Regions from separate parts of the Ureibacillus sp. FSL K6-2830 genome, predicted to be linked through region 2. Evidence: predicted binding sites of a transcription regulator. Region 2 holds the regulator's gene; each other region holds the start of a gene.

Region 1 (6,738 bases), 670 kb from region 2:
CGCTGGGCTATTGAACTCTTTTTCAAATGGCTCAAGCAACACGTAGAAATTAAGCACTTTTATGGAATGAGTGAAACAGCTATTCAAAATCAAATTTTCTTAGCCCTTATCACGTATTGCTTACATGTTCTCATTCAATTGGAGATGAAAAGTAAGAAATCTCTACTTCGAATTACTCGTTGGTTAAAGAGAGCTCTGTGGAAACCAGCTTATGTTTGGTTGCGAAAATTTGATGGGCGAGCCAGTCCATAATCTCCCTTTTGTCGTTGTCGCTCTGGTTTAACTGTATATATTTACCAAATGGGCAGTGCCACCTTTCTTTAGGTTTTGTCTTTTTGGCACAAATTCACAAAAATTAATTAACAGAAAATTCTAACTATATTTATGCAATGCTAATGATTAAATTTATCTCAAATTTTTGATATAGGCATTCGCTTGTACATAATAACCAAGGAAAAAATGGATTATAGTCATACAGTTGAATATTAATAATATTCAGAAATATTAGTCACAATCGAACTTATAATAGTCAATCCAAGGAGGATATTAGTCATTCCTTTGAACATATTAGCCAAACAAAATGGGGTCTAAGAAGTTCGTAGCAACATATAAAATAACCCATTTTATTTTCGCCTTTTCTTAAAAAACGGCTGAGCAAAAAAGAGCTCAAGCCGTTTCCCCACGTACTTTATTCACCTTTTGCTACTACTAATTGACCTTCTGTTAAGGAAACCCTCATCGTCTCGCCTGGAAGAATTTCTCCCTTTAACAACTCTCTTGCCACAGCCGTTTCAACATGTCGTTGCACAAATCGTTTTAATGGTCTTGCACCAAATTGCGGATCAATACCGTTTTCTACGACCCAATTTACCACTTCATCATCCACGATTAGCGTAATTTCATTTTCAGCTACTCGTTGTTGCAATTGTTTAATGTATTTCCAAGCGATTGTAGTAAAGTGTTCATCCGTCAATGCATGGAATAAAATAATATCATCTATCCGGTTTAACAATTCTGGCTTGAAATGTTTTCGAAGTTCTCTCATTACAACGTTTTCAACATTTTCGTCAAAATGAGAGCCTGCTTCCAATAAGTACTGAGAACCGATATTGGATGTCATAATGATAACCGTATTCGTAAAGTTAACAAGACGCCCTTGGCTATCCGTAATCCGACCATCATCTAAAATTTGAAGCAAAATATTTGCCACATCTGGATGGGCTTTTTCAATTTCATCTAATAAAATAACAGAATAAGGATTGCGACGTACCGCTTCAGTCAATTGTCCGCCCTCTTCATAGCCAACATACCCTGGAGGTGCACCAACTAATCGGGATACACTATGTTTTTCCATATATTCACTCATATCGATACGAATAAAATGATTTTCCGAATCAAACAATTGAGCTGCTAATGCTTTTGCAAGCTCCGTTTTCCCTACTCCAGTTGGACCAAGGAAAATGAAGGAACCGATTGGACGGTAAGGATCTTTAATGCCAGCACGTGCACGCCATACAGCTTCTGTCACGAGTTTCACCGCTTCATCTTGCCCAACGACTCTTTCATGGAGAGTATCTTTTAAACGCAATAATTTTTCCCGTTCACCTTCGACTAATTTTGTAACTGGAATTCCCGTCCATCGAGAAACAATTGTTGCAATTTCTTCTGCCGTAACTTCTTCTCTTAAAATCCGATTTTCTGAAGCATTTGCCAACGCTTCTTCCAATTGTTTGATTTCTTTTTCCACAGCCGGGATTTTTCCGTGGCGAAGTTCCGCCGCTTTATTCAAATCGTACTTGCTTTCCGCAGCTTCCAACTGGCGGCGGTATTCATCCAATATTTCCCGTTTCTTTTGAAGCTGTTCCAATCCTTCTTTTTCAAACTGCCATTTCTTTTGGAGTTCCGCCTGTTCTTCTTTTAATTCTTTTAATTCTTCCCTCAGAGCTTCCAACCGTTTTTTACTCGCCTCGTCCTTTTCTTTCATTAACGCTTGTTCTTCTATTTCCAGTTGCATCACGCGGCGAGTCACATCATCCAATTCTTGGGGCATGGAATCGATTTCCGTACGAATCATCGCACAAGCTTCATCAATTAAATCAATGGCTTTGTCCGGTAAAAAGCGATCTGTAATATAGCGATTGGAAAGCTGAGAAGCAGCGATAATCGCCCGGTCATGAATTCTTACTCCGTGATGCAATTCAAAACGTTCTTTTAAGCCCCTCAATATCGAAATCGTATCTTCAACAGATGGTTCTCTCACCATCACTTGTTGGAATCTTCGTTCTAAAGCTGGATCTTTTTCAATATATTTACGATATTCATCTAACGTAGTCGCCCCGATACAATGAAGCTCACCACGAGCAAGCATTGGCTTTAAAATATTCCCAGCATCCATTGAACCTTCTGCTCTACCTGCACCAACAATCGTATGAATCTCATCAATAAATAAAATAATGCGCCCATCTGATTCTCGAATTTCTTTTAATACGCTTTTTAAACGTTCCTCGAATTGACCACGGAAACTAGCTCCAGCAATCAATGAACTCATATCCAATTCCCAAAGAATGCAATCTTTCAATCCTTCTGGCACATCTTTACGAACAATTCGTTGAGCCAGCCCTTCAACGATTGCGGTTTTCCCAACGCCAGGTTCTCCAATTAACACTGGATTGTTTTTCGTTTTTCTGGATAAAATACGAATCACATTTCGAATTTCCTCGTCGCGACCAATAACAGGATCAATTTTCCCTTTTTTTACTTCTTCATTTAAATTGCGACCAAATTTTTCTAATGCATTACGATTATCTTCCTGTTGTAATTGCATACAACCCACCTCTTCAAAACAGTTTGACCTTCTTTGACTAACTTGATTATAAGATTACGATTATGGAAATGCAAAAAATATCTCCAAAATTATTCAAAAAAATAACAGATTAATGTGGTATTATATATATAGGTTTAATGTGTGTCGTTGAATGGAACCGACAAATTAACATCATTATTAAGGATGTGATGAATAGCATGGTCTTAGTCGATATGGTTCCTATGAATTTTTATTCGCTATTTGCAGAACATGGTCTGTTATTGAAAATAGATAAAGGAAATCAAATCTTCCAGGAAGGTGAAAATGCAGAAGAACTTTATCTTATTCAAAAAGGAGCTGTACAATTAAGCAAAGAAACAGAAAGCGGTAAAGAATTAACGCTAAGAATTTGTGGTCCTAACTCCATGATCGGTGAATGTTCTGTTTTTGGTCCTCCTATCAATCATACAATGACTGCTAAAGCAATGATGAATACTGAACTTTTGTCCATGAAAAAAGATTCATTAGAAATGCTTTTAACTGAGCAACCGACATTAATGATTGAATATATTAAATGGCTACAAAATGAACATCTGAAAACCCAAAGTATTTTACGGGATTTAGTGATGCACGGTAAAAAAGGGGCTCTTTACTCAACCCTCATTCGACTTGCCAATACTTACGGCAAATTGAATGAAAACAACGATCTTTACATTGATTTCAATTTAACGAATTCGGATCTTGCCAATCTTTGCTCCACAAGTCGAGAAATGGTGAATCGTATGCTGAATGATCTAAAAAAACAAGGAGTTATTTCATTTGATAAAAGCATCATTACCATTCACAATTTAGAGTATTTGAAGAAAGAAATATGTTGCGAAAACTGTCCGCTATCCGTTTGCCGCATTGATTGAACATGGAGGCTGGGACAAAAGATAAAAAAACACCATTTTCTCACGGGAGAAAATGGTGTTTTTTTGATAATTGAAGAATTGATTTCCGTTCCGGGGACGCTTTCCGAGGGCCCGGCTCGAGCCCAATGTCAGAAACTTATACAACCAATAATTTACAGTTAGTAGGCAACCATCTGGCTGTCTACTTTTAAAAATACTATTCAACCTACAAAGTGTTGATAATTTTCTAAAATCGGCTAAAAAAGGCAATAGGATGCCCGGGGCTTAAATTTTTATTTTTTTAAGCCCCTAATTTATTTACATTTAATAAACAAATAGGTTATATTTATCCTATGTATTGTTTATAGACACCTTTTTTGGTTTAGGGGATACTTTGTTGAGGACAGACCATTCCTTCGTGGGTAGCTTCTCCCAGATCGAATAGGTGTCTTATTTCTTATAATCACTTTCATGATTTTTGTAAACATTCTCTCTCTTTTGATTGGACAATCTTCTAATAATAAGTGAACCATCCTATCTTTTAATTTTCCTATTAAGATATTTGTGTTTACTTGATAATCATGTTTTCGTCTTTTTTTCTTACTCTCCTCATTAATTGTTTCATTGGCATCATTTCTCAATAAACTGACCATATTCGATAAATATATTGATGCATAGAAATCTTGTTCAATTGCGATTTTCGAACTACCCGTGAAATTTTCTATTTCGATTTTATTTTTCACATCATTATATTCTGTTTCAATTCCCCAGCGTTTAAAATAAAGAGATTTAAACTCAGAGATACCAAACTCTTCCTCGGTTAAATTTGTGACAAGTATTTCTTCCGTGCCAGAATCCAGTGGGAATCTAACTACACGAGCAGTAATCACTTGTTTCCTATGTATTATATGAATGTTTTGATCAGCATCTTTCGCTTCGACAATTTCCTTTATCGTATTTTTTTGACATCGCATCACATATTTGATACCAAGGGCATCTAAATAGGCAATAAAATCTCTCGATGGATACCCTCGATCAAATAAAAAAAGATCATTTTTTAATCCAATTTGTACGAGTTCTTCAATCATATCCTTTGCACTATCTCGCTCAGCTACCTTATATGGATTGATTCTAGAAGTAATAATGATTCCATTCTCAAGATCGTAAATACAAGAGGCACTAGCTCTTGCATAACTTGTCTTATGATTTTTTCCATACCCAAAATAATTTCGAAGCTCCTCAGTATCAGGGATTTGGAGCACACTTCCATCGATTGCGCAAAGTCTAAATCCACGATAAGTTTTAAAGGAATTTTCTTCATAATACCAATTCACAATCGCTTTTGTAAGTTTTACAAAAGCGAGAGGAGAAATCTTTTTTCGTGCGGCTGAATAGCCTTGTTTGGAAATACTAATTTCTGATAAATTAAATTTGTCGAAAAAGTCGTCAAGTTCAATTTGGAGGCTCTTTTTAACAAAGTTTAAGCTAAATAGAATAGTATTTTTAAAATTTAACTTCTTTTCTTTTCGTGTAAAATACGTTTCTTTTGTCCGAGATTCAAGCATAAACATCACATCATTCAGCATCTTTCGAGTAATCTCAATTGCGCCTAAAAAAGTACTTTTCGTTTTCAAAAAAACCACCATCCTCGTTTTATTAACCAAAAATTGGTATCTAAAACGATTTTGGTGGTTTTTTATAAAATACAAGAGTCCTTTTACCTATTTTTGTGAATGTTAAATTAAAGATTAATTTTCAAATAAACTTCCATTAAATGTAATCTTAAGTTGATGACATTGGGCTCGAGCCCAATGTCAGAAACTTATACAACCAATAATTTACAGTTAGTAGGCAACCATCTAGCTGTCTACTTTTAAAAATACTATTCAACCTACAAAGTGTTGATAATTTTCTAAAATCGGCTAAAAAAGGCAATAGGATGCCCGGGGCTTAAATTTTTATTTTTTTAAGCCCCTAATTTATTTACATTTAATAAACAAATAGGTTATATTTATCCTATGTATTGTTTATAGACACCTTTTTTGGTTTAGGGGATACTTTGTTGAGGACAGACCATTCCTTCGTGGGTAGCTTCTCCCAGATCGAATAGGTGTCTTATTTCTTATAATCACTTTCATGATTTTTGTAAACATTCTCTCTCTTTTGATTGGACAATCTTCTAATAATAAGTGAACCATCCTATCTTTTAATTTTCCTATTAAGATATTTGTGTTTACTTGATAATCATGTTTTCGTCTTTTTTTCTTACTCTCCTCATTAATTGTTTCATTGGCATCATTTCTCAATAAACTGACCATATTCGATAAATATATTGATGCATAGAAATCTTGTTCAATTGCGATTTTCGAACTACCCGTGAAATTTTCTATTTCGATTTTATTTTTCACATCATTATATTCTGTTTCAATTCCCCAGCGTTTAAAATAAAGAGATTTAAACTCAGAGATACCAAACTCTTCCTCGGTTAAATTTGTGACAAGTATTTCTTCCGTGCCAGAATCCAGTGGGAATCTAACTACACGAGCAGTAATCACTTGTTTCCTATGTATTATATGAATGTTTTGATCAGCATCTTTCGCTTCGACAATTTCCTTTATCGTATTTTTTTGACATCGCATCACATATTTGATACCAAGGGCATCTAAATAGGCAATAAAATCTCTCGATGGATACCCTCGATCAAATAAAAAAAGATCATTTTTTAATCCAATTTGTACGAGTTCTTCAATCATATCCTTTGCACTATCTCGCTCAGCTACCTTATATGGATTGATTCTAGAAGTAATAATGATTCCATTCTCAAGATCGTAAATACAAGAGGCACTAGCTCTTGCATAACTTGTCTTATGATTTTTTCCATACCCAAAATAATTTCGAAGCTCCTCAGTATCAGGGATTTGGAGCACACTTCCATCGATTGCGCAAAGTCTAAATCCACGATAAGTTTTAAAGGAATTTTCTTCATAATACCAATTCACAATCGCTTTTGTAAGTTTTACAAAAGCGAGAGGAGAAATCTTT
Region 2 (6,738 bases):
ATACGATTGTTTCATCAATACGGTTTAAGAACTCTGGGCGGAATGCTTTTTTCAATTCTTCAAGCATCGTGCTCTTCATGTCTTTATATTTATTATCTCTTCCACCCACACCGAATCCTACATTCTTTTGATACTTTAATGCTTCTGCACCAATATTGGATGTCATAATGACAACCGTATTGCGGAAATCTACTGTGCGGCCTTTTGAATCTGTTAAACGACCGTCGTCAAGCACTTGTAATAAGATATTGAATACGTCTGGATGCGCTTTTTCAATTTCATCTAAAAGTACCACTGAATATGGTTTGCGGCGGACTTTTTCCGTTAATTGCCCACCTTCTTCAAATCCTACATATCCAGGAGGTGAACCCACTAGGCGAGAAGTAGAGTGTTTCTCCATATATTCGGACATATCGATACGAATCATTGCATCTTCATCGCCAAACATTACTTCTGCTAAAGCTCTAGCAAGTTCCGTTTTACCAACCCCAGTTGGTCCTAAGAAGATAAATGAACCAATCGGGCGTTTCGGATCCTTCAATCCTGCGCGAGCACGGCGGATAGCTCTAGAAATCGCCTCAACCGCTTCATGTTGTCCGACAACGCGCTTATGCAATTCTTCTTCTAAGTTCAACAGTTTTTCAGACTCTTCTTGAGCCAGTTTATTCACTGGTATTCCAGTCCACATGGATACCACTTCTGCGATATCTTCTACTGTTACTTTTGATTCTTCTTTACCTTGCTTTTCTTTCCATAATTTTTTCGTTTGTTCTAGTTCTTCTTTAATTTTTTGCTCTGTGTCGCGTAGTGCTGCTGCTTTTTCAAATTCTTGACTTGAAACTGCTGCATTTTTCTCATTACGCACATGTTCTAATTTTTCTTCAAGCGCTTTTAAATTTGGTGGCACTGTAAATGAGCGCAAACGCACTTTAGATCCGGCTTCATCAATCAAGTCAATGGCTTTATCTGGCAGGAAGCGGTCTGAAATGTAACGGTCAGATAATTTTGCAGCAGCTTCAATTGCTTCGTCGGTAATTTTTACTCGGTGATGCGCCTCGTAACGATCGCGAAGACCTTGAATAATTTGAATTGTTTCTTCCACAGTTGGTTCATCGACTTGAATCGGTTGGAATCTACGTTCTAAAGCTGCATCTTTTTCAATGTATTTACGATATTCATCTAGCGTAGTTGCACCGATACATTGCAATTCACCGCGAGCTAATGCCGGTTTTAAAATGTTCGAAGCGTCAATCGCACCTTCTGCACCACCAGCACCAATCAATGTATGAAGTTCATCAATGAATAAAATGACGTTACCCGCTTGGCGAATTTCATCCATTACTTTTTTCAGACGATCTTCAAATTCACCACGATATTTTGTACCTGCTACAACAGTACCCATATCAAGCGTCATTACACGCTTATCGCGCAATGTTTCCGGTACTTCATTATTAACGATTTGTTGAGCAAGTCCCTCAGCAATCGCTGTTTTACCTACACCAGGTTCACCAATTAATACCGGGTTATTTTTCGTGCGGCGAGATAACACTTCAATAACTCGTGTAATTTCTTTGCTACGTCCAATTACAGGGTCAAGGGAACCTTCACGGGCAATTGCAGTTAAATCTCGAGCCAGGCTATCAAGTGTTGGAGTACTTACTGTTTGAGTTGGATTGGAATTTTGAGAAACATCGTTGTTACCGAGAAGCAATAAAACTTGTTGACGTGCTTTATTTAAGCTTACCCCAGCGTTCGCAAGCACTCGAGCTGCAACACCCTCACCTTCACGAATTAATGCAAGTAAAATGTGTTCTGTTCCGATGTAAGCATGACCCAGTTTTCGAGATTCATCAACGGATAGTTCAATAACTTTCTTAGCTCTTGGTGTATAGTGAACGATTGGTCCAACATCCTTCGTACCTTTTCCAACTAGTTCCTCGATACCTCGTTCAATCATCTCTGGGCTTACATCAATCGCTTCTAAAGCTTTTGCAGCAATGCCTCCACCTTCGCGAATTAGCCCGAGCAAGATATGTTCAGTTCCGATGGATTCATGCTTCCAACGAATGGCTTCTTCTTGCGCCAACTGTAACACTTTTTGAGCTCGTTGAGTAAAACGATTAAACATCATGTTTTTCCTCTCCTTTTTCCTTTAATTTCGAATTTCCATCGTTTAATTTTTCTCGTATTAATTTTGCTCGGAATACATCTCGCTCTCCTGGTTCCAAAGTTGTGCCTGCGTATTGTTGTACGAATCCTGGTTGAATCAGTATTGTGCATTCATTTAATACATGTTTTGAAACATTTTTAATTATGCCTAAATCTATGCCTAAGCGAACATTAGATAAACATGTTGCCGCTTCTTCACTTGTCATAATCCGCGCATGTTTCAAAGTACCAAAGGCACGGTGAATACGGTCCTCCAAAGCAACTTGGGATTGTTTTAATAGAGTTTGTCTTGCGTTTCGTTCTTGTTCAATGATTTGCATCACGACAGTTTGTAAATCATCAATTATTTCATCTTCTGCTTTACCGAGGGTTACTTGATTTGAAATTTGATACATGTTCCCTAGATTTTCACTACCCTCACCGTATATACCTCTCACGACCATGCCAAAACGAACTAGCATTTGTGTTAATACTTTCATTTGCTTCATCATCGAAAGTCCTGGTAAATGCATCATCACAGATGCTCTTAAACCAGTTCCTACATTTGTAGGGCAACTCGTTAAATAGCCGAATTGGTTATTGAAGGCAATCGGTAAAAGTTTTTCAAGCTGACAATCTAATTTATTAGCCATTTCATAAGTTTCTATTAGTTGAAGTCCAGGGGATAAACATTGGATTCTCAAGTGGTCTTCTTCATTTACCATCACACTAATGGCTTCATCTTTTGAAATGATAACCGAAGCGAATTTTTCTCTATTGGCAAGCATCGGGCTAATGAGATGTTTTTCAACTAATACTTGACGTTGTAATACGGGCATTTCTTGAATTGTGAAATGAGAGAAATGGTGATTTCCGTTATTCAATTGGGAAAAAGCTTGCGTAACCATTTGATCAACCGTTTTCGCTTCTTCATCAGTAAATATTAATGGGAAACGGAAACCATCCAAGTTTCTCGCTAATCGAATCCGGGTGGAAATGACAATGTCATTTTCTTCACCGTCAACACCCATCCAACTCGGTGCTTCCGCTTTTAAGAAATATTCAAGGTTCATGGTGTATCAACACCTCCCATCTCAAGCTTGCGTTCCAATGCTTTAATTTCATCTCTGAATTTCGCCGCATCTTCAAAACGTTCATCTTGTATAGCTAATTGCAGCTGTTCACGTGCATGTTCAATTTGTTTTTTAATAATTCGGTTGTTATCCACTTTTTGTCCAGGTCTTTTTCCAGTATGTTTGGTTCCCGCTTGTATTTTTGCAAGTACTTGCGGAAGTTTTTCGCCAAAGGTTTCATAGCATTGTGGGCAACCCAATTTACCTTCATTTAAAAATTTACGAAAAGTAAATCCGCAAGCTGGACATGCATTTGTCTGGATGGATGGTTGAACAGCTCTTTCTTGTGTTTCATTTTTCCAAACAGGCATCCCAAACCAATTAGATAACAATTGATGGATTGGGATTTGTTCTTCTTTATGAAAGTCTAGGTTGAATGGATGAAATTGTGCTGCACATACTTCACAATAATGCTTCTCACTTTTATGGCCATTTATTATTTGTGTAACTGTGACGGTTGCTTTCCGTTGTTTACAGTGATCACAAATCATGACCCACCACCTCTTTATTTTTCATATTTTAAAGTTAGTAACATCGATGTTAAAATAGCGGCCCTCAATTCATCACGAGCTGGGAGTTGTAACTTTAACGTATTCCGGTCGATGGCAGCGAGCATTAACGTTGCCTCTCTGTAGGTTATAACGCCTTCGTCCAGCAGCCTATATATAATATCTTCAGCCATGTTTTGCGTGGCACCTTTTTCAATTTGTTTAATGATATTTTCAATCAGCTCAATTTTTGAACTTGGTTTCACACGAAAAATTCTTATATATCCACCGCCACCACGTTTGCTTTCAACAAGGTAGCCTCGTTCCACGGTGAATCGGGTATTAATAACGTAATTAATTTGCGAGGGGACGCATTGGAACATATCAGCTAATTCGCTGCGTTTAATTTCAATATGCCCTTTACCACCTAATTCGATAACTTGTTTTAAATACCCTTCAATTAAATCTGAAATATTTTTCATTATGATTACAACTTCACCTCGCTCTTTTTGACTTTGACTATCTTTGACTTTATTATATTTCCTTTTTTCCATATTTGCAACGATAAACCCTTGACCATTTTTATTGTAAAAAAATCGACAATACGTATGAAAGTACGCTTTGCCGATTTTTTATCAATATATTCATCTAAGATGAAGAATACTCGGGAGTTTTACATTTACGAGAAATTATTTTATACCCAACGGCCAACAATTGGGTAATTCCAAGGTGTTTCTCGCAGCGCATTGAAAATACCGATAATTGGTACAACAAATGTCATAATTCCAAAGATAATTAAGAATGGAATACCGATTAAAAGAAAACTTAGTACGACAGAAATACCGATTAATACCCACATAACAAACTGGAAGAGCAATGCTTGAATCGATATTCGTTTAACACTTTCTTCACTGCTTATTAAGAAAAATAAAATTGGTACTAGAACTGGTGCAAAAAAAGCACTTGCGTGAATAATCACTTTAGCCCATTTTTCTTCCATATATTAGTTAACCCCCTTTAAGGTTATTGAAATTCTTGTTAGATACATGTACGAATGATTTGATTAATAGTTTCAAAAACCTTGCGTGATTGATCATTGATTTTATTCTTTTGTCCGTTTCATATCTTTTCCACAATTTTCATTTTATAGTCAAAAAAATCTTTAGATACTATTAAATAATATGGTATTCTGTAAACAGAAATGAAAAAAGCCCTTTCAAATTAGGAGGGCTTAATTACCATTCTTTTTATTATCTGTATGTTTAGAATCGATTTCATCAGGATGATCAGCAGGGAATAACCCGCGGGCAAAAAGACCTGAAAACAAGGTGGCACTAATGATAATTAAAATTTTATGATTTTTCGGTACCTCATCAAACATATTGTTTAACATCAATGTGGAAATAACTGCTACTGTCACCATGGACACAATAATATAAGCAAGCCTTCGCTGATTCATCTTAACAAACTTCCTTTACTAATTTAATAAAAAACAATACGAACTAATAAACTAATCGTATTTTACATTGTTTATAATAAAAATACAAATTCAGGAATTAAACTGTAATGGATCAAACAATAAAAAAATTAAACTAGAATGGAGCATACATATGAGGTTTGTACTTTATAACAAGGAAAACAAATCAAATTATAATCAATTTTTTGATGAAGAAAAACATATTCACGAAGTAGGAATAAACGTTTCTGCGAACCCTATTGTAGCCAAACAAATTGAAATGGTTCAGTTAACAAAAAAAGAATTGGCCATCCTTAAACAATTAAAACCACTTATTGAGAACTATATTCCAAAGATGGTTGATATTTTTTATGAAAACATTTCAATGAATAAACATTTAGTAGAATTAATTAATCAGTACTCAACAATCGATCGATTGAAAATTACTTTAACAAAGCATTTACAAGATATTTTTGAAGGACAAATTGATAATCATTATTTAGAGAACCGAACTAGAATTGCCCTTGCTCATATCAAAATTGGATTATCATCTAAATGGTATATCGCTTCTTTCCAATCTTTAACAACAACCTTTACTCAGTTTATTAATAAGCTTGATATTTCTAAAGAAGAAGCAATTCTTGCCATCAATACATTTTCTAAAATTATCAATTTAGAAATGCAACTTGTGATTGAAGCATACGAAATTGAGCAAGAACGATTACGTATGGAAAATGATCAAGTAAAACAATCATTATTAATCTCCATCCAAAACATTGCTGAAGATTTAAATGCCATGAATCAAGAAACGACAGCATCGATTCAAATGATTTCTGAACAATCACAAAATATCGCATCAGCCACATCACAAGGTTTAGATTTCGTTGCTGATACAGAGGAAAAATCTAACCAAGGGAAAGCACAATTAGCAAAACAGACAAACTTAATGAACACGATTTTAAACAGTGTAAATTTATTAGAAGAGTCCATGACAAACCTACGTTCTTCTTCTAAAAGCATTTCTGAAATTGTAAACTTAGTGACGAACATAGCGGATCAAACAAACTTACTTGCTTTAAATGCATCAATTGAAGCGGCTCGTGCGGGTGAACACGGAAAAGGATTTGCTGTCGTTGCAGAAGAAGTTCGAAAACTGGCTGAAGAAACGAAGAAAGCAGTACAAAATGTCTCTGGATTAATACAAGAAATGGAAGAAAACATTACGGATATGACGTCTAGTGTCAACAATGTAGATGAACAAGTACAATTAAGTGTACAAACTCAAGAGCACTTAGCAGAATCATTTGAACAAATTGCCCAAAAAGTTTCTGGGATACGCAATCAGTATGCTTCCACGTCAAAAGATATCGAAAATATTTCAAGCAATATTGCTAATTTAGTAGAAAGTTCAACTCTAATTTCAAAATCATCTGACACATTACTCAAAGTGGTAAATGATTTTTCCAAATGAGAGATAAAAAATACTAAATTTAGTAGTAAATTGTCCTTTTTG
Region 3 (6,738 bases), 970 kb from region 2:
ATTAGGGAATTTAATGATTACCGCATTGACTGACATCATTGGCGATTTTTCCAGTGCCATTGCCGAGATGAGTAAAGTGTTGAAAGTTCACGGAAAAGTTATTCCATCCGCAAATAGACAAGTGAATTTACATGCAGAATTATGGGACGGAGAAATCATAAAGGGTGAATCGAAAATTCCTTTATCCAACAAACGCATAAAGCGCGTTTTTTTAGTGCCAGAAGATGTTAAGCCCCTTCCAGAAGCAATAAGTGCAATCAAAAATGCAGATTTGATACTAATCGGTCCTGGGAGTCTTTATACAAGCATCATACCGAATTTGATAGTGAAAGAAATCGGTGAAACTGTAGTAAAATCGAAGGCTAGAAAAATTTACATTTGCAATTTAATGACACAACAAGGGGAAACGAATCAATATAAAGCGGCTGATCATGTCAAAGCAATATATGAGCATGTCGGGAAACCGTTCTTAGATGCCATTTTAGTGAACAGCAATGATTTGCCATCCCTCATCAAAGCAAATTATAAAGAACAAAACGCTGAACCTGTTAAAGTTGATGTGGAAGAATTAGAAAAGCTCGGATTAGAAATAATTAAAAAAGATATCGCTACAATTAAAAATGGCGTTGTGCGACATGAAGGTGAAGCGATTGCGGAATGGTTAATCGATTACTCATTAAAAATAAAAAATTAGTATGAACGATTTACATAAGAGAGGGGGGCTTCGATGTCATTTGCTTCAGAAACGAAAAAAGAATTGACTCAAATTGAAGAGAGCAATCAATGTTTAAAAGCAGAAGTCTCTGCAATGATCCGCATGAATGGGACGCTCTCTTTTTCAAATAAACAACTTAGTTTAGATGTGCAAACAGAAAACGCTGCAATAGCTAGAAGAATTTATACGATTATTAAAAAGCTTTATCCGTATAATGTAGAATTGCTGGTTCGCAAAAAAATGAGATTAAAGAAAAATAATGTTTACATTTGTCGAATTCGTGAAGGTGCGCAAGAAATATTAAAAGACCTTGATATTTTACAAGGAGAGTTTCAATTAAATCATTCTATTTCCCAATCGTTATTGAAAACAGATGAGCAAAAAAGAGCCTACTTAAGAGGGGCTTTTTTAGCTGGTGGTTCTGTTAATAATCCAGAGACGTCATCGTATCATTTAGAAATTTATTCAATGTATAAAGAGCATAGTGAAGCGTTAGCCAATTTGATGAATGAATTTCAGTTAAATGCGAAAACCATTGATCGTAAAAAAGGGCACATTACTTATTTAAAAGAAGCGGAAAAAATTTCAGATTTTCTTGGCTTAACTGGCGCATTTCAAGCGATGTTAAAGTTTGAAGATGTTCGTATTTTACGAGATATGCGTAATAGCGTAAATCGAATCGTGAATTGCGAAACAGCAAACTTAAATAAAACCATTGGTGCAGCATTAAGACAAGTAGAAAACATAAAATTTATTGATCAAACAATTGGTATCGATAATTTGCCAGAAAAATTGCGAGAAGTGGCGAGGCTGCGCATCGAACATCAAGATGTCACGTTAAAAGAATTAGGAGAAATGGTGTCGACGGGAACAGTCAGCAAGTCAGGAATCAATCATCGTTTAAGAAAGATTGATGAAATTGCCGAAAAGCTGCGCCGTGGCGAAAATGTAATAAAATAATAAAATTGAATTCGCATTGTTCTTTTTAAATAATTTCGTTAAGATAGATATAAAATGAGATGAACGGTTTTAGAAAGGGTGTGAAAATGAAAATGGTTGAAACCACAGTGGAGGTTAAACTGAAGACCGGCTTGCAAGCTCGACAAGCGGCGTTGTTTGTTCAAGAGGCGAATCGTTATAAGGCAGATATTTTTCTGCAAAAAGATGATAAAAAAGTAAATGCAAAATCTATAATGGGAATCATGAGCTTAGCCATTGCAAGAGGTACAACAGTAAAATTAATCGCTGAGGGTAATGATGAAAATGAGGCAATTGAAGGATTATCTTCCTTCATCCAAAAAGAAGTTTGATTTATGAAAAAATTGAAAACGCTCGCAATTTTTCGAATCATTTCGAGAATTGTGAGTTTTTTTATTTTTAATTATTCAAACAAATTTTCAAGTGGGGAATATAACAAAGAATAGGGTTTTTTGAACGAAACGATATATTAGTATAAATTATGATGAATATTTGATATGTCGATTTGAGTAAAGACGGCAAGTAAACTTGTCGCATATGTTTTGTCGCAATTTATTAGTGACAAAACCTAGGGTTGAAAAAGGGCGAGGGCCTCGAGTTTGGCCTTGGAATCCAGCGAAAGAAAATCGACAAAATAAAAAATTATCACCCAATAATTATTGGGTGATAATTTTTATTTTCGTGATTATTTTTCCTCACTTGAAGAAATAATGTGGTCAATTAAACCGTATTCTTTAGCTTGTTCAGCTGTCATGAAGTTATCACGGTCTGTATCTTGCGCAATTTTTTCAATTGGTTGACCAGTATGATCAGCCAATAGTCTATTTAATTTATCACGTAAGAATAGAATGCGCTTAGCTGCAATTTCAATTTCAGTAGCTTGCCCTTGAGCACCGCCAAGTGGTTGGTGAATCATCACTTCTGCGTTAGGCAATGCATAACGTTTTCCTTTTGCACCTGCAGATAGGAGGAAAGCACCCATGGAAGCTGCCATACCGATACAAATTGTTTGTACATCTGGTTTAATATATTGCATTGTATCGTAGATTGCCATACCAGCAGTAATTGAACCACCTGGTGAGTTAATGTATAACGAAATATCTTTTTCTGGATCTTCTGCAGCTAAGAATAACAATTGTGCTACAATAGAGTTTGCTACATTATCATCAATTGGGCTTCCAAGTAATATAATTCGGTCTTTTAATAGGCGAGAATAAATATCGTAAGCACGCTCACCACGACTTGTTTGCTCAATAACTGTAGGAACTAAATTCATTATTACGTCCTCCTTAAACCAATAATTGATTTTCTTTATATTTCTACGTACCGAAACGGAAATTGTTTCAGCTTGTATGTTTATCATACACATATTAGTCAAGAATGGTCAAATATAAAGTAAGGGCAATTTATTGAATATACACAAATCCCAAATCATCTATAATAGAATAACTTTCTTCTTGCTAAATGGTTGAATTGTTATGAAGACCTGTGTATAATGATAAAGTCGTTAATATTCATAGACGAAACAGATTATTTACAACACAATGCATATTTATTATTATATGAAAAATAGTAATAAAATATGCAAATTTTGGGAAGACCTTTTATTTGATATGTGCCCTCGTGGTGTAATGGATAACACTCAAGATTCCGGTTCTTGCACTGGGGGTTCGATTCCCTCCGAGGGCGCTACAAACATCCGATGATACGACTGCGTTTGCAGTTTTTTTTATTTTTTGGATATCTGAAAATACCCGATAGAATTACCAATTTCTTAACCCCATCAACGTTTAGGTGCTTTAATTCCTTCTATTTTGTATCCACCTCCCCCCTTGATTATCACTTTATATGATCTCAAGTAATGATTCCGTCCTCAATGCGTTCCAGTTGAGTAATTTTTACTGATTTCATTTATGAAATTTGGTATATAATTCGCTACTTACTTAGCAATAAGAGTCGGAGTATATTATAGTAAAAAATTATGCTGTGAAACTTAATAAGCTCATTTATTTAACAATGAATAATAAATTTACCTAAAAAGTTAAAACTTCTTATTATTTTGACGATAAGAAAAATGGCCCATTCATCGCAACTTTTCCATCATAGGAAGTAGGTCTCAATTCGTTTTATTTTGTTCAGCAATTGGATTGATTAGATGCCATATTAATGTATGCAGAACGAGAGGTAAAAGAGCCATCTGTCTAGTTTATCTTATTTTTGCGTTTGAAACATTTTAACTTTATGGAAAGAAACAGAAACTCTGTTTTAAGAAAGGGGATTCAAAATGATTCTCATAAATGATCAAATTATTTCTCCAATTCTGGTCAAATCGTTGCAAGAACTTAATGTACCTGTTATTAAACAAGGTAACAGTTCGGAAATGCCAGATGGAGATTTTTTTTCTATTATTAACGAACATCAAAAGATATTGACAAACTCTGAAAGCTGCTTAGCATTGCTTGAATCTTATGCTCCTAATAGTGTTCAAAATCGTTGGTCAAAACAATTAAAAGATAAAGGAATGTTCCGTCAAATCCTTTCTAAAATGTACCCTGATTATTTTTATAAGGTAGTAAACCTGGATGAGCTTTTTAACATTCCGGTGGAGGATATTCCTTTTCCCGTTGTAATTAAGCCAAGCAAAGGATATTCAAGCGTTGGAGTGTATAAAGTAAAAAGTGCAGATGAATGGCAGGATGCAATACATAAGTTAAGTGTAGATTTACTTGTTATAAAAAACATGTACGACAATGAAGTGATTAACGGAGAGAGCATTTTAATTGAGCAATGGGTATTTGGAGAAGAATATGCTGTTGACTGTTATTACGATCATAATGGTAATCCTGTGATTTTAAATATTTTTAAACATTTGTTTAAAGACGAATATGATACATCAGATCGAATCTACTATACATCAAAACAAGTGATTCATGAAATCTACGATGACATATTGACTTTTATGCATAAGTTTAGAGAAGTTGTTCCGTTGAAAAATTTTCCAATTCACTTTGAAGTGAGAAAAAATAATCACGGCATTATTCCAATTGAAATGAATCCGCTCAGATTTGCTGGGGCGGGAACGACAGATCTCGGATTTTATGCTTATGGCTGTAATGTGTATAAGCATTATTTTGAAGGAACTAGCCCTAACTGGGAAGAAGTGCTTCGCCAGATGGACCAAGGTATTTACGGTTTCTTCTGCGCGGAAATCCCTATGGACATTTCACAAAATCTTATAAAGCACATTGATCATCAATCATTCAAAGAACAGTTTAACCAAATTTTGGAATATCGAGAAATACAAGCAACAAATGATAGAACGTTTGCTGTTGTGTTCTTCAAAAACGAAACAATGGAAGAACTTTATCAATTACTGCAAATGGATATACGGCCATTTATTGCATTAAAGGAAATGGAACATTCGAGGGAGAGATAAGGAATGAGAGATATAACTCTGAAAAAATCGATAAAAACCCAATTAATTGTTAGTTTTTTATTACCTTTTCTTATATTTTCACTGATTCTTTTTGGATTTGTTCGATATGTATCAGATTACATTATTCATGAACATGTAATCCCACAGTTTGACGAACGGTTAAAAGAAAATGGGCGATTACTAGCAAAGTCGATTGATCCAGATTTAATTAAGAATACAATGGATTCCCCAGAGATATATGGGAAGGAACTGAAGCAGGAATTAGATACATTTATTCAAGGAAAAAATGGAATCGAATATGTATATGTATTGTCCAGACAAAATGGAAAGGATGTCATTGTCGCTTTAAATGGCAGTGACGAATTTATGGTTGAGTCTCCGTTTACAGATAATCAAAAATTATCATATGAACAAAAACAGACTGTACTGAGTCCTATTTACAGAGATAATTGGGGTGTTCATAAATCATTTTTCATTCCTTTAGACGAAGATGGTGTGCAAGCCATTTTTGGAATCGATATGAGCGCTCAATTTATAGACCAGTTAGAAAAGCGGATAATGACTGTTTCGCTTATTGTAACAGCTGTTATGATTGTTATTGGAATTTTGTTGGCTTTATTCATTGGAAATAGAATTTCTAAACCTCTTATTAGTTTAGTGCAATATGCGCAAATCTTTTCTACTGGAGATCTTAGCAAATCGGTAAATATTAAGCGACAAGATGAGATAGGAATCTTAGCAAATAGCTTTGAAGAAATGAGAAGAAATTTAAGTCACATCATTGATAATGTAAAAGAGAAATCGGTAGGAATTCATCATACTAGCCAAACTCTTTTCGAATCCTTTGAAGAATTAGCTCAAGCTTCTAAACAGATTGCGACGAGTACAGATGAAGAAGCAAAAGGTGCCGAAGAAAGAGCTAACCATATTGAACGAATTTCAAATATGATATCTGAAATATCAACTTCGATATCCAATGTGGATGAGCAAACTAAATTAATAAAAGATCTTACTGATCAAACAAGTCAGCAAGCTGAACAAGGAAATGTCCAAGTTCAAATGATTACTGAACAAATGAACAAAATAAAACAAAATGGCATGGTAACTAAAGAGAACTTGTCTAATCTAGGTAAAAAATTAGAACATATTAATGAAATCATTAAGATTATCCAAGAAATTTCATCCCAAATTCATCTTCTGTCTTTAAACGCATCCATTGAAGCAGCACGTGCTGGAGAGGCGGGTAAAGGATTTTCGGTTGTTGCCCAAGAAGTTCAGAAACTTGCAAATCAAACAGATGGATCAATCAAAACAATTTCTGAAGCGATAGATGAAATCAATGAACAGGCTAATATCGTGCTAAATCTGAACCAACAAGATTATGAAGACATTGTAAAAGGTGTTGAGATTGTCGAGGATAATGGGCGATTATTCAATTCTATTTTTGAGTCAGTAGAGCAATTGGCAGATGGAATTGAAACGATTGTTAAAAGCACGGAAGATCTGGATCAAGCATCCGATAAAATCTTAACGTCCGTTCAAGAAATTTCTGCAATTTCAGAACAGGGCGTGGCTGCGACTCAAGAAATTTCTGCTTCTGCTGTTCAAC

Evidence for each region. Region 2 encodes CtsR, which represses protease genes until heat stress. Its sites were predicted from a motif close to ATGGTCAATAAAGGTCAAACA; they were not measured.
Region 1: a site for CtsR is predicted at 2,845-2,865, ahead of NSU17_RS04100 (ATP-dependent Clp protease ATP-binding subunit). Genes of this name have one in related genera too.
Region 3: a site for CtsR is predicted at 3,064-3,084, ahead of clpP (ATP-dependent Clp endopeptidase proteolytic subunit ClpP). Genes of this name have one in related genera too.

The regions. Positions count from the first base shown of each region.
Region 1 covers NZ_JBBOQR010000001.1:815,461-822,198, forward strand. The annotation lists gene NSU17_RS04095 (IS4 family transposase) at 1-252, shown strand, start outside; gene NSU17_RS04100 (ATP-dependent Clp protease ATP-binding subunit) at 689-2,824, opposite strand; gene NSU17_RS04105 (Crp/Fnr family transcriptional regulator) at 3,010-3,717, shown strand; gene NSU17_RS04110 (IS4 family transposase) at 4,059-5,330, opposite strand; gene NSU17_RS04115 (IS4 family transposase) at 5,724-6,738, opposite strand, start outside.
Region 2 covers NZ_JBBOQR010000001.1:1,485,750-1,492,487, forward strand. The annotation lists gene NSU17_RS07365 (ATP-dependent Clp protease ATP-binding subunit) at 1-2,131, opposite strand, end outside; gene NSU17_RS07370 (protein arginine kinase) at 2,121-3,221, opposite strand; gene NSU17_RS07375 (UvrB/UvrC motif-containing protein) at 3,218-3,772, opposite strand; gene NSU17_RS07380 (CtsR family transcriptional regulator) at 3,787-4,251, opposite strand; gene NSU17_RS07385 (DUF4870 domain-containing protein) at 4,464-4,769, opposite strand; gene NSU17_RS07390 (hypothetical protein) at 5,001-5,228, opposite strand; partial or broken gene NSU17_RS15915 (protoglobin domain-containing protein) at 5,380-5,931, shown strand; gene NSU17_RS15920 (methyl-accepting chemotaxis protein) at 6,172-6,696, shown strand.
Region 3 covers NZ_JBBOQR010000001.1:2,456,238-2,462,975, forward strand. The annotation lists gene NSU17_RS12150 (gluconeogenesis factor YvcK family protein) at 1-694, shown strand, start outside; gene whiA (DNA-binding protein WhiA) at 728-1,675, shown strand; gene NSU17_RS12160 (HPr family phosphocarrier protein) at 1,768-2,025, shown strand; gene clpP (ATP-dependent Clp endopeptidase proteolytic subunit ClpP) at 2,379-2,969, opposite strand; tRNA gene NSU17_RS12170 (tRNA-Arg) at 3,311-3,382, shown strand; gene NSU17_RS12175 (ATP-grasp domain-containing protein) at 3,978-5,129, shown strand; gene NSU17_RS12180 (methyl-accepting chemotaxis protein) at 5,133-6,738, shown strand, end outside.